Regions from separate parts of the Ideonella sp. BN130291 genome, predicted to be linked through region 1. Evidence: predicted binding sites of a transcription regulator. Region 1 holds the regulator's gene; the other holds the start of a gene.
The links. Region 1 encodes FNR, which switches genes on or off when oxygen is low (the NO sensors DNR and NnrR bind a similar motif). Its sites were predicted from a motif close to TTGATNNNNATCAA; they were not measured.

Region 1 (6,198 bases):
AGCACCACCGGCCACCTCGCCGTGGGTGTGCCCGGCAGCGTCGCCGGCCTGGAATACGCGCTGGCCCACTACGGCAGCATGAAGCGCGCCACGCTCATGGCACCGGCGATTGCCTATGCCGAGCGCGGCTACACCCTTGAGCAGGGCGACGTGGAGCTGCTGCACACCGCCACCGAGGATTTCCGCAAGGACCCGGCCACCGCCGCCATCTTCCTCAACCGCGGCGAGCCGTTTGCGCCCGGCCAGAAGCTGGTGCAGCGCGACCTGGCCAAGACGCTGAAGCTCATCCGCGACAAGGGCGCCGACGGCTTCTACAAGGGCCCGGTGGCCGCGGCCATCGTCGCGTCCAGCCAGGCGGGCAAGGGCATCATCACCCAGGCCGACCTGGACCAGTACAAGGTGCGCGAGATGGCGCCGGTGGAGTGTGACTACCGCGGCTACCACGTGGTGTCGGCGCCGCCGCCCAGCTCCGGCGGCGTGATCATCTGCGAGATCCTCAACGTGCTGGAGGGCTATCCGCTCAAGGAGATGGGCTTCCGCTCGGCGCAGGCGGTGCATGTGCAGGTGGAGGCCATGCGCCATGCCTACGTGGACCGCAACAGCTACCTCGGCGACCCGGACTTCGTGAAGAACCCGCTGGACCGCCTGCTGGACAAGGCCTACGCCGGCAAGATCCGCGCGGCCATCGACCCCGCCAAGGCCGGCGTGTCCAAGGACATCAAGCCCGGCGTGGCACCGCACGAGGGCAGCAACACCACCCACTACTCGATCATCGACAAGTGGGGCAATGCAGTGTCGGTCACCTACACCCTGAACGACTGGTTCGGCGCCAAGGTCACGGCGCAGGGCACCGGCGTGCTGCTCAACGACGAGATGGACGACTTCACCGCCAAGATCGGCGTGCCCAACCTCTACGGCCTGGTGCAGGGCGAGGCCAACGCCATCGCCCCGGGCAAGCGGCCGCTCAGCTCGATGAGCCCCACCATCGTCACCAAGGACGGCAAGCCGGTGATGGTGGTGGGCACGCCCGGCGGCAGCCGCATCATCACCGCGGTGCTGCACACCATCATCAACGTGATCGACTACGACATGACGATCCAGGAGGCGGTGGACGCACCGCGCTTCCACCAGCAATGGCTGCCGGAGGCCACCAACGTCGAGAACTTCGCGCTCAGCCCGGACACGCGCCGCATGCTCGAAGGCATGGGCCACAAGTTCGGCGGCGCGCAGCCGGCCAACCACCTGGCCGCCATCCTGGTGGGCGCGCCGTCGCTGGCCGGCAAGCCGGTGGGCAACAATCGCTACTACGGCGCCAACGACCCGCGGCGCAACACCGGGCTGGCGCTGGGGTACTGATCCGCGCAGGCATGCCCGTCGTGCGGGGGCGGTGCCACGAGGCGGGGCCCTCGATCGACCGCAGGCGAACTGCGCCTGCGACCGCGGGCCGATGCACCTGCGGCTCGCGCAGCTCAGGTCGCGCACCAGGCTGCCACGCGCTCCCACAGCCCATGGGTGAGCGCCCAGCCGGATGCGGCGGCCACCATCGCGCCGGCGCTGCGCGCCGGCCAAGCGCTGGGGGCGCGGCCGCCGGGGCCGGCCAAGCGACGCAGCGCCAGCGGCAGCAACACCAACGCCGGCGCAGACGCTAGCGCGAAGCTGCCCATCGTGGCTGCGCCCAGCCAGGGGCTGTCCGCCAGCGCCGCCAGCAGCAAGGCCGCTTGGGACAGGCCGCATGGCCACAGGATCCAGCTGCTGCCGGCAGCGGCGGCACGGCCGGGCCCGGCGATGCGATGCCAGCCAGGCGACGCGCCCGCTGCAGCGGGCGCCAGGGCGGCCGAAGCCCCGCTGCGCCAGGTGGGCAGCCGGCCGGTGACCAGCATCCACACGCCCAGCGCGAGAGCACCCGCATGCAGCAAGGTCCACAAGGGCCGCAGCAGCGGCGCCAGCTCCGCCAGGCTGCGCAGCGCGGCCATGCTGCTCGCTGCCACCGCACCGGCGAGCGCATAACCGGCCACGCGGCCCAGGTGGAAGGCCGGCGGCGCCGATCGCGATGCGCCGCAGCCACGCAGCACGGCAGCACAAGGGGCGCTGCACATCGCTGCACAGTGCGGCGAGCCGGCCAGGCCCATCAGGGCGGCGGCTGCCAGCAGGGCGGGGCCATTCATGTCAGCGCCGCCCGGGGGGCAACGAACGAAGTAAGCGTGGGGGTCGTTCCATCTCAGATGATTCTCGAGAAGCGGGCGCGCGTGGTGTCGTCCTGCAGGTAGCGGTCGAACACCATGGCCACCGCACGCACGAAGTACCAGCCTGCTGGTGTGACCTGCACGGCGCGGGGCTCCAGCACCACCAGGCCGGCATCGGCCAGTGGCCGCAGCCGCTCCAGCTCACTGCGGAAGTGGCTGTCCATGCTGACGAGGTGCGCCGATTCGATCGATTCGAACTCCAGCCGGCCCTGGCACATCAGCGCCATGATGACCGCGCGGCGCAGCAGGTCGTCGCGCGACAAAGCCAGGCCGCGCACGGTGGGGAAGTCGCCCTGCCGCAGCGCGTCGTAGTACTCGTCCAGCGTCTTGGCGTTCTGGCTGTAGCTGGCCCCGACGCGGCCGATGGCCGACACGCCCAGCGCCACCAGGTCGCAGTCGGGCTGGGTGCTGTAGCCCTGGAAGTTGCGGTGCAGCCGGCCCTGGCGCTTGGCCGCGGCGAGTGAGTCGCTGTGCAGCGCGAAGTGGTCCATGCCGATGTAGTCGTAGCCCGCCTGCAGGAAGCCGTCGATCGCGCCGCTCAGCATGCCGATGCGGGTGGCGGCCGCCGGCAGGTCGGCCGAGGCGATGCGCCGCTGCGGCTTGAAGCGCTGCGGCAGGTGGGCATAGGCGTACAACGCGATGCGGTCGGGCCGCAGCCGCGACACCTGGGCGATGGTGCGCTGGAAGGAGGCTTCGGTCTGCAGCGGCAGGCCGTAGATCAGGTCCACGTTGATGGATTCATAGCCCAGCGCCCGGGCGCTCAGCATCAAGCCCTCCACCGATTCGAAGGACTGCACCCGGTGCACCGCCTTCTGCACATCGGCGTCGAAATCCTGCACGCCCAGGCTGAGCCGGTTGAAACCGAGGGAGGCCAGGTGCGCCAGGCGCTCGGGCGTGGCGGTGCGCGGGTCGACCTCGATGGACATTTCCGCGCCCGGCACGAAATGGAAGGCCCGGCGCAGCGAGGTCATGAGGCGTGTGAGCTCCTCGTCGCTCAGGAAGGTGGGCGTGCCGCCGCCCAGGTGCAGCTGCGAGGCCACCTCCTTCGGGCCCAGCACCGCCACGTGCAGCGCCATCTCGCGCTCCAGTGCGTCCAGGTAGTCCGCCGCGCGCTCATGGTGCCGGGTGATCACCTTGTTGCAGGCGCAGTAGTAGCAGACCGATTCGCAGAACGGGATGTGCACGTACACCGACAGCGGCGGCCGGCCGCCGATGGTGGCCCCCTCGGCGCGCTGGCGCAGCGCCTGGCGGTACTCGGCCGCGCCATAGGCTTCGACGAAGCGGTCGGCCGTGGGGTAGGAGGTGTAGCGCGGCCCGTTCATGTCCAGCCGTTGCAGCAGCTCGGGCGGGAACAGCGGGGTGCGCGGGGGCGGGCAGAGCGTGGGAGCGTCCATGGCCGCTACTGTGGCAAGCGCCGGGCGCCATGGCCTTGATTTGGCTCAAGCGCCCGCACGCCCGCCTGGCAAAGAATGGGGCAGCTCTTGAGGTTGCGCATGCTGACACCGACGAACCCTCCCTCCATCCCCCCGCGAGCGGCCGCCGACGCCGATGGGTTGCACCCGCTGAAGGTGGCCTGCTCCAGCTGCAACCTGCGGGAGTTGTGCTTGCCTGTCGGGCTGTCCGGCGCCGACCTGCAGCGCCTGGACGGGCTGGTGGCCACCCGGCGCGCCGTGCCCCGCGGGCAGACGCTGTTTCGCATCGGCGATCCGTTCAAGGCGGTGTACGCCGTGCGCACCGGTTTCTTCAAGACCCGGGTGAGCGCCGAGGACGGCCGCGACCAGGTCACCGGCTTCCAGATGGCCGGCGAGCTGCTGGGCCTGGACGGCATCAGCACCGACCGGCACAGCTGCGACGCGGTGGCGCTGGAGGATTCGCAGGTCTGCACCATTCCTTATGAGGACCTGGAATCGCTGTCGCGCGAATTCACCGAGCTGCAGCACCAGTTCCACAAGATCATGAGCCGCGAGATCGTGCGCGACCATGGCGTGATGCTGCTGCTGGGCAGCATGCGCGCGGAAGAGCGGCTCGCCGCCTTCCTGCTCAACCTCACCAAGCGCCTGCAGGCCCGCGGATTCTCTCCCTCGGCCCTGGTGCTGCGCATGACCCGCGAAGAGATCGGCAGCTACCTCGGGCTGAAGCTCGAGACCGTGAGCCGCACCTTCTCGAAGTTCCAGGACGATGGTGTGCTGGAAGTCAAGCAGCGCCAGATCCGCGTGCTGGACCAGGCCGCCTTGCAGCGGCTGGTGAACAGCCCCAGCTGCTGAACCCGGCCGCGCGGCGCTACCAGCGCGGCAGGCCTTCGGGGTCGGCCAGCAGCTGCGACAGCGCGCCCGCGCTCGCCGTGGTGGCCCAGAAGATGAGGAAGGTGACGGTGTAGACCGCCTGCACCGGCCATTCGATCGGCGTGACGCCAAACCACTGCAGCGTGTGCGGGTCCACCACCACGAACACCAGCGCGGCCTGCACGCCGGCCACCAGGAAAGCCGGCCACAACAGCATCAGCACCCGTTGCGCGAAAGGCAGTGGCGTGGGGCGGGTGGGCATGGCAGCGGCCGGCATGGTGCTCAGCGCCCGGCAGCCGTGGCCGCGTGGTTGCGCGCCTGCAGTGCCGGTGCATCGGCGGTGGCCACCGGCCGCGGCTTCACCACCGGGGCGATCGAGTCCATCACGCTGCGGTCGCTGCCATGCCAGATGAACACCGCGGTGACCGCACAAGCCAGCACCACCGACACGGGGCCACCCAGCACCAGCCACATCACCTTGACGCGCCACCAGGGCGTGGGGGCGGCGGACGGCGGAGCGGAAGAAAGCACGGCGTGGGTCATGGGTGGTCTCCTGTTCAGCGCGGCACGACGAAGGTGGATTTCTCGCTCACCTCGGCGTCGCTGTGGTGGCCGTCCGGCCCCAGGCGCTCGATCTCGAACTGCATCGGGTGGGCGCCCGGATGCGCCTTCCGGGCCGTCTCGTGCGGCACCTGCACCGCCACCGCGAACCAGCGGGCACCGGCGGCCGGCACCTCCAGCTCGGTGGCGCCATTGATGCGGGCCTGCTCCAGGCCCTTCACCCCGACGCGATAGCGCTGGGGCGCCTCGGTGGCGTTCATCACCTGCAGGCGGTACACGTTCTCGATGCGGCCGTCCTCCACCATGCGGGCCAGCGAGGTGCGGTCGCGCACCACGTCCACCCTGAATGGCTGGCGCAGGGCCAGGCTGGTGCCCAGCGCGCCGACGATGGCGATCAGCACCGTGCCGTACACCAGCACACGCGGGCGCAGGGCGCGCCTGAGCATCTGGGCACGCGTGAGCTTTTGCGTCATGCCGTTCTGCGTGGCATAGCGGATTAGGCCGTGCGGGTAGTGCATCTTGTCCATCACGCCGTTGCACACGTCGATGCAGGCGGCGCAGCCGATGCAGTCGGACTGCAGGCCGTCGCGGATGTCGATGCCGGTGGGGCACACCTGCACGCACAGGCCGCAGTCGATGCAGTCGCCCAGGCCCAGGGTCTTGAGGTCGGCGCTGCGCGCCCGGGTGCCGCGCGGATCGCCACGCGCCGTGTCGTAGCTGATGATCATCGTGTCGCGATCGATCATCGCGCCCTGGAAGCGGGCATACGGGCACATGTACTTGCACACCTGCTCGCGCAGGTAGCCTGCATTGCCGTAGGTGGCAAACCCATAGAACAGCACCCAGAACCATTCCCACGGGCCGAAGCTGAACTGCAGCGCCTCGGCGGCCAGCGTGCGGATGGGGGTGAAGTAGCCGACGAAGGTGAAGCCGGTCCACAGCGCGATGGCGATCCAGATCACCTGCTTGCCGCCCTTGCGCAGCAGCTTGGTTGCGCTCCAGGGCGAGGCATCCAGCTTCAGGCGCTGCATGCGGTCGCCCTCCAGATGGCGCTCCACCCAGAGAAAGATCTCGGTGTACACCGTCTGCGGGCAGGCGTATCCGCACCACAG
Region 2 (6,198 bases), on a different contig from region 1:
CGCCCCGCAGCCGCGCCAGGCTGCTGGCCGCGCGCGATCTTGCGGATCAGCATGGCGCATGCATCACGGCCCTGCTGAGCGACACCCCTGGCGAGGTGGACACGCCGTACAGCTACACCGCCGGGGCCGCTGATGCGCAGGCCCTGCAAGACATGGCGCTGCAGCGCCGGGCGAGCGCGCGCTCGCTGTTCGAGGCGGTATTCACCGACCGTACCCGAGCCTGCTGGGCCGAGCTGCCGCCCGCATCGGATGCGCCTGCCTTCGCCCGGTACGCCTGCTCCACCGACCTGCTGGTCCTCGGCCAGGACGCAGCCGACCCCGGGGCTGGCCTGCAGAGGGACTTCGCGCCAGCCGTCATGGCGGCCTGCGGACGCCCCGCCCTGGTGTGGCCACGCGAAGGCAGGTATGCATTGCCGGCGGAGACCGCGGTTGTTGCATGGAACGCCACTGCCGGATCGGCACGCGCGCTCGCGGCCGCGTTGCCGCTGCTTCGCCAGGCAAGGCATGTGCATGTTGTCAATTGGGGTGAAGCGACGGTGCCGCGCCTCGACGGGTGCATGGACATCGAATCCCACCTCGCGCTGCACGGAATCACCGCGCAAGTTCATCGGTACGGCAAGGCGCCTGGCGACATCGGCGGCGCCCTGCTGCAATGGAGCAAGGAGGTCCGCGCCGGGCTGCTGGTGATGGGCTGTTACGGCCACAGCCCGGCGCGGGAGCGGCTGCTGGGCGGGGCGACGCGGGCGATACTGGAGCGCATGACGCTGCCGGTGTTGATGGCACATTGAGCGAGCCGGGCTCCCGGAGCCATTGGCTGCTGAACGGGGAATCCGATTGACGATCCGTCATCTCGACCACTTGCTGCGGCCCGCGTCGGTTGCGGTATTCGGTGCATCCAACCGCCCCGGTAGCGTGGGCGCCACCGTGTGGCGCAACCTCCGCGCAGGTGGCTTCGCTGGGCCGCTCTACCCCGTGAACCCACGCCACACGGCGCTGGACGGCCTGCCGGTCTTCGCCCGCGCCAGCGACCTGCCCGGCACGCCCGAGCTGGCTGTGCTGTGCACGCCGCCAGCGACCGTGCCCGGACTCGTCGCCGAGCTGGGTGCGATGGGCACACGGGCGGTGGTGGTGGTGACAGCGGGCTTGAGCGCCAGCCAGCAGCAAGGGATGCTGGAGGCCGCCAAGCCGTACCTGCTGCGCCTGCTGGGGCCCAACTGCATCGGTTTGCTCAGCCCTCACATCGGCCTGAACGCGAGCTTCGCCCACACCGACGCGGCCGCCGGCGAGCTGGCTTTCGTGTCGCAGTCGGGTGCGCTCATCACCGCGGTGCTGGACTGGGCGCGCAGCCGCAACATCGGCTTTTCGCACATGGTGTCGCTGGGCGACCACTGCGATGTGGACTTCGGCGACCTGCTGGACTACCTGGCCAGCGATGCCCGCACACGCGCCATCCTGCTTTACATCGAATCGGTGCAGTCGCCGCGCAAGTTCATCTCGGCCGCACGCGCGGCGGCGCGCAACAAGCCGGTGATCGTGGTCAAGGCCGGCCGTGCAGGCCGCGGCGTGCAGGCGGCCGCCTCCCACACCGGCGCCCTCGCCGGCGCCGACGCGGTGATCGACGCAGCGATCCGCCGTGCCGGCATGTTGCGGGTGGACACCCTGCACCAGCTGTTCATCGCCGCCGAAACGCTGGCGCGCTTCCGGGGCAACCTCAGCGAGGTGCTCACCATCATGACCAACGGCGGCGGCGCCGGCGTGATGGCCGCCGACTCCGCCGCCTTGCATGGCGTGGCGCTCGCCGACCTGTCCGCTGCGCTGCTGCAGGCGCTGAACAAGGTGCTGCCGCCCAACTGGTCCAAGGCCAACCCGATCGACATCATCGGCGACGCTCCGGTGGAGCGTTACACCGCCACGCTGAAAGCCGTGCTGGACGACCCGGCCACCGGCGCGGTGCTGTTCCTGCACTCGCCCACCGCCATCGTGCGCAGCGACGACATTGCCCGCGCCTGCGTGCCACTGGTCGCCGCCGCACCCGCCCGGGTGATGAGCTGCTGGCTGGGCGAGGGCGCAGTGGCCGAGGCGCGTGCCCGTTTCGAGCGCGCGGGCATCGCGAACTACGCCACCCCGGAGGGCGCGGTGCATGCCTTCGCCATGCTGCAGACGTTCAGGCGCAACCAGGCGATCCTGATGGAGGCGCCCTCGGCCAGCGAGAACCCGGTGCCCGACCGCGCCGCGGCCCTGGCCGTGATGGCAGCGGCGCAGGCCGAAGGCCGGCAATGGCTGGGCGAAGCCGAAGCCAAGACGGTGCTCGCGGCCTACGGAGTGCCCGTGGTACGCACCCTCACCGTCGCCCCCGATGCGGATGCCGCCGCGGCGGCGGCACACAGCATCGGCTATCCGGTGGTGCTGAAGATCGTGTCGCCGGACATCACGCACAAGTCGGACGTGGGCGGCGTGCGGCTCGACCTGCCCGATGCCCAGGCGGTGCAGCAGGCGGCCGCCGACATGCTGCAGTCGGTGCAGCGCGCGCGCCCAGGTGCCCGGGTCACCGGCTTCAGCGTGCAGACCATGGCCCGGCGGCCGCATGCGCACGAAACCATCGTCGGCGCCAGCATCGACGCGCTGTTCGGCCCGGTCATCCTGTTCGGCCAGGGCGGCACCGCGGTGGAGGTGCTGGCCGACAGCGCCATCGCCCTGCCGCCGCTGAACCGAAGTCTGGCGCGCGAGCTCGTGTCGCGCACCCGGGTGTCGCGCCTGCTGGCCGGCTACCGCGACCGTCCGCCTGCGCACGCCGATGCACTGCATGACGTGCTGATCGCGGTGTCGCAGATGCTCGCCGACCTGCCGCACCTGGCGGAGCTGGACATCAACCCCTTGTGGGTGGACGAGCACGGTGTCCTGGCGCTGGACGCGCGGGTGCGGCTGTCGGCCCAGCCGGTGGCCGGTGCGGACCGGTTTGCGATCCGGCCCTACCCCACCGAGTGGGTGCGCCGAGTGCAATGGCACGGGCGCGAGATCGTGCTGCGTCCCATCCGCCCGGAGGACGAGGAGCAGCACCGCCGCTTCCTGCAGCAGCTGAGCCCTGAAGACATCCGCATGCGCATCTTCCAGACGCGGCGCGAGCTGCCCCGCAGCGAGCTCGCCCGGCTGACGCAGGTGGACTACGAGCGCGAGATGGCCTTCATCGCGGTCGGCGCCGACGCACAGGGCGCGCCGGAAACGCTGGGCGTCGGCCGCACGGTGCGCGACCCCGACAACACCGAAGCCGAATTTGCGGTCATCGTGCGCAGCGACCTGAAAGGACGGGGCCTGGGCAGCATGCTGCTGGAGCAGCTGATCGAGCATGCGCGATCGCGGGGAACGCCGCGGCTGGTGGGCTGGGTCCTGCGTGAAAACAGCGCCATGCTGCAGCTGGCCCGCCACCTGGGCTTCACTGAGGACCCGGCGGATCCGCACGACCGCGAAGTGGTGCGCCTGGTCAAGGCGCTGGCGCCCCTGCAGCAGCCGGCAACCCGGGCCTGCTGACGCCGTTCGAGCGCTCGCGCGCTGGCGGCACTGCGCGCCAACCGCGTCAGCGGATCAGCAGCACCGGCACCTTGCCTTGCGCGATCACCCGGGTCGCCACCGAGCCCATCACCGCGTTGGCCAGCGCGGAATGCCCGTGCGTGCCCATCACGATCAGGTCGAACCGGCCTTCGGTTGCCAGGCTGGCGATGGCGTCGCCGGCGTGGCCCACGGCATGGCGGGCGTCCATTTCCCAGCCGTTCTGCCTGGCGAACGACTGCACCGGCGCCAGCACCTGCTGCGCCTGCTCGCGGTAGTAGGTGTCGATCACCTCGCGCTCCAGGAACGAGGTCGCATGCGGCGGAATCGGGGGGACCACGGTGAAGGCGGTGTACTGGCGGTCCGCGCCCAGCAGTTCGTCGTGCGCTGCCAGGTAACCGAGCATGTGCCTGGTGTAGGTGCTGCCATCGACGGCGAGAAGAATCTTCATGGGGAGCTCCGTTCGGTAGGTGGACGAGGTGCCCCATGCTCGGTTGGCCCCGCGCCCGGCAGGTTGACCTGCGTCAAGCGGCATCCGCGCTCCCCCGAAGCGTTACGCTGTGCGCTTGTGACTCACCCACAGAACCCGTGAAACCGACCCACATTGCCGTGCTCGACGATGAAGTCGACATCACCTTGCTGCTGGCCAACTACCTCAAGGGCCATGGCTTCCGAACCACCCAGGTGCATTCCGGACGCGACTTGATGGCCCTGATGCCGCAGGACCCGCCTGACCTGGTGCTGCTGGACCTGGGCCTGCCTGGCGAGGACGGATTCGTGATCGCGCGCCAGTTGCGCGAGCACTGGCGCTGCGGCCTGGTCATCGTCACCGGCCGTGGCGACTCGATCGACAAGGTGGTCGGGCTGGAGGTGGGTGCCGACGACTACGTGACCAAGCCGTTCGACCTGCGCGAGCTGCTGGCCCGCATCAAGGCGGTGCTGCGGCGGCTGGCGCCCGCCGACGCAGGCGCCACGCCTGCCACCGTGCCGGCGTCGGCTGCCTCGCCGGCGGCCATGCCGCGCGAGCGCTTGCGCTTCGAAGGCTGGGAGCTCGACATGGCGGCCCGGCGCCTCACCGCGCCCGATGGCGAGCAGGTGAGCCTCACGACCGGCGAACTCGACCTGCTGTGTGCCTTCGCGCGCCATCCAGGCCGTGTGCTCTCGCGCGATTTCCTGCTGGAGCAGACCCGGGGGCGCGAAGCCGCGCCGTTCGACCGCACCATCGACGTGCAGGTGGGCCGGCTGCGCAAGAAGCTGGAGGTCGACGCGGAGAATCCCGAACTCATCAAATCGGTGCGGGGTGCGGGTTACATCTTCGTGCCGGCCGTTACCCCGTTCTGAGGCATCGACAAATGCACACCCGCCTGCCTTCCGGCCCGCTTCCGCCCGCGTTGCCGCCGGACATCGACGATCGCAGCGTGTTCCGCTCGCTGTTCACTGCGTATCCGGACGCACTGCTGCTGGTGGACACGGCCGGTGCCATCGTGCTGGCCAACCCGTCGGCTGCCGCGCTGCTGGGCTACACGCCCGAAGAGATGGCCGGCCTGAACGTGGATGCGCTGGTGCCCGACAGCATCCGCCCCCGCCACGCTGCCTACCGGGAGGCGTATGCGCGCTCGCCCCGCACCCGGCCCATGGGCACGCAGATGGAGCTGGTGGCCAGGCGGCGCGACGGCTCGGAGGTGATGGTGGAGATCGCGCTCAGCCCGCTGCAAAGCGGCGGGCGGCCGCTGGTGGTGGCCGCCATTCGCGACATCAGCGCCTACCCCCGTGTGAAGCAGGCGCTGCAGCGGGCCCGCTACAGCGAGCACCTGGCGCAGCTGGGCCGCCTGGCCGTGGATGCGCGCGACCCGCAGGTGCTGCTCGAGCAGGTACCCGCGATCGCGGCGCAAGCCTTGCAGGTGGAAGTCGCGATGGTGTTCCTGCTGGAAGCGAACCGGCTTGAATTCCGGGTGGCCAGCGGCGTGGGCCTGGTGCAGGGAGAGGAAGTCGGCGCCCGGTTGCCGAACCGGCCTGACACGCCGCCCGGTTTCGTGCTGGCCCACGGGCGGCCGGTGGTCGTGCCGGACTACCGCGAGGAGCACCGCTTCACGGTGCCCGCGACCTACCTCGACGCCGGCCTCGTGAGCGCGATGGCGGTGCCGCTGAGCGATCGTGGACGCACGATCGGCGCGTTGGCGGTGCGGTCGCTCCAGCCCAACCGCTTCGGCGAAGACGAGACGCGCTTTCTCGAATCACTGTCGAGCCTGCTGGCCACCAGCCTGCAGCGTGCCCAGTCCGAGGAGGCACTCAGCCACGCGCAGCGCCTCGAGAGCGTGGGGCAGCTCACCGGCGGTATCGCGCACGACTTCAACAACCTGCTCACCGTGATCCAGGGCAACCTGCAGGTGCTGGAGGAGCTGCCCGCCGTGGCGGACGACGCCTACGCGCAGCAGCTGGTGGCCGCGGCTGCACGGGCCAGCAGGCGCGGCGCGGAGCTCACGGGCAAGCTGCTCGCGTTTTCACGCCGGCAGGTGCTGCAGCCGGCGCCGGTGGACCTGGGCGCGATGCTGATGTCGCTTTCCGACATGTTGCGGCGCACCCTGGACCAGCGCATCCGCATCGAGGTGGACGTGTCGCAGGCCCTGCCGCCCTGCCTGGCCGACCCGGGCCAGC

Region 2: the regulator FNR is predicted to act here: its motif matches at 4,058-4,071, upstream of VPH43_RS21615 (universal stress protein).

Annotation. Positions count from the first base shown of each region.
Region 1 is NZ_JAZARE010000013.1:139,635-145,832, forward strand. Features, by position in the region: gene ggt (gamma-glutamyltransferase) at 1-1,356, shown strand, start outside; gene VPH43_RS24255 (sulfite exporter TauE/SafE family protein) at 1,470-2,165, opposite strand; gene hemN (oxygen-independent coproporphyrinogen III oxidase) at 2,219-3,637, opposite strand; gene fnr (fumarate/nitrate reduction transcriptional regulator Fnr) at 3,737-4,507, shown strand; gene VPH43_RS24270 (hypothetical protein) at 4,524-4,787, opposite strand; gene VPH43_RS24275 (hypothetical protein) at 4,808-5,068, opposite strand; gene ccoG (cytochrome c oxidase accessory protein CcoG) at 5,083-6,198, opposite strand, start outside.
Region 2 is NZ_JAZARE010000011.1:19,999-26,196, reverse strand. Features, by position in the region: gene VPH43_RS21625 (universal stress protein) at 1-788, shown strand, start outside; gene VPH43_RS21620 (bifunctional acetate--CoA ligase family protein/GNAT family N-acetyltransferase) at 835-3,525, shown strand; gene VPH43_RS21615 (universal stress protein) at 3,572-3,994, opposite strand; gene VPH43_RS21610 (response regulator transcription factor) at 4,132-4,884, shown strand; gene VPH43_RS21605 (PAS domain S-box protein) at 4,896-6,198, shown strand, end outside.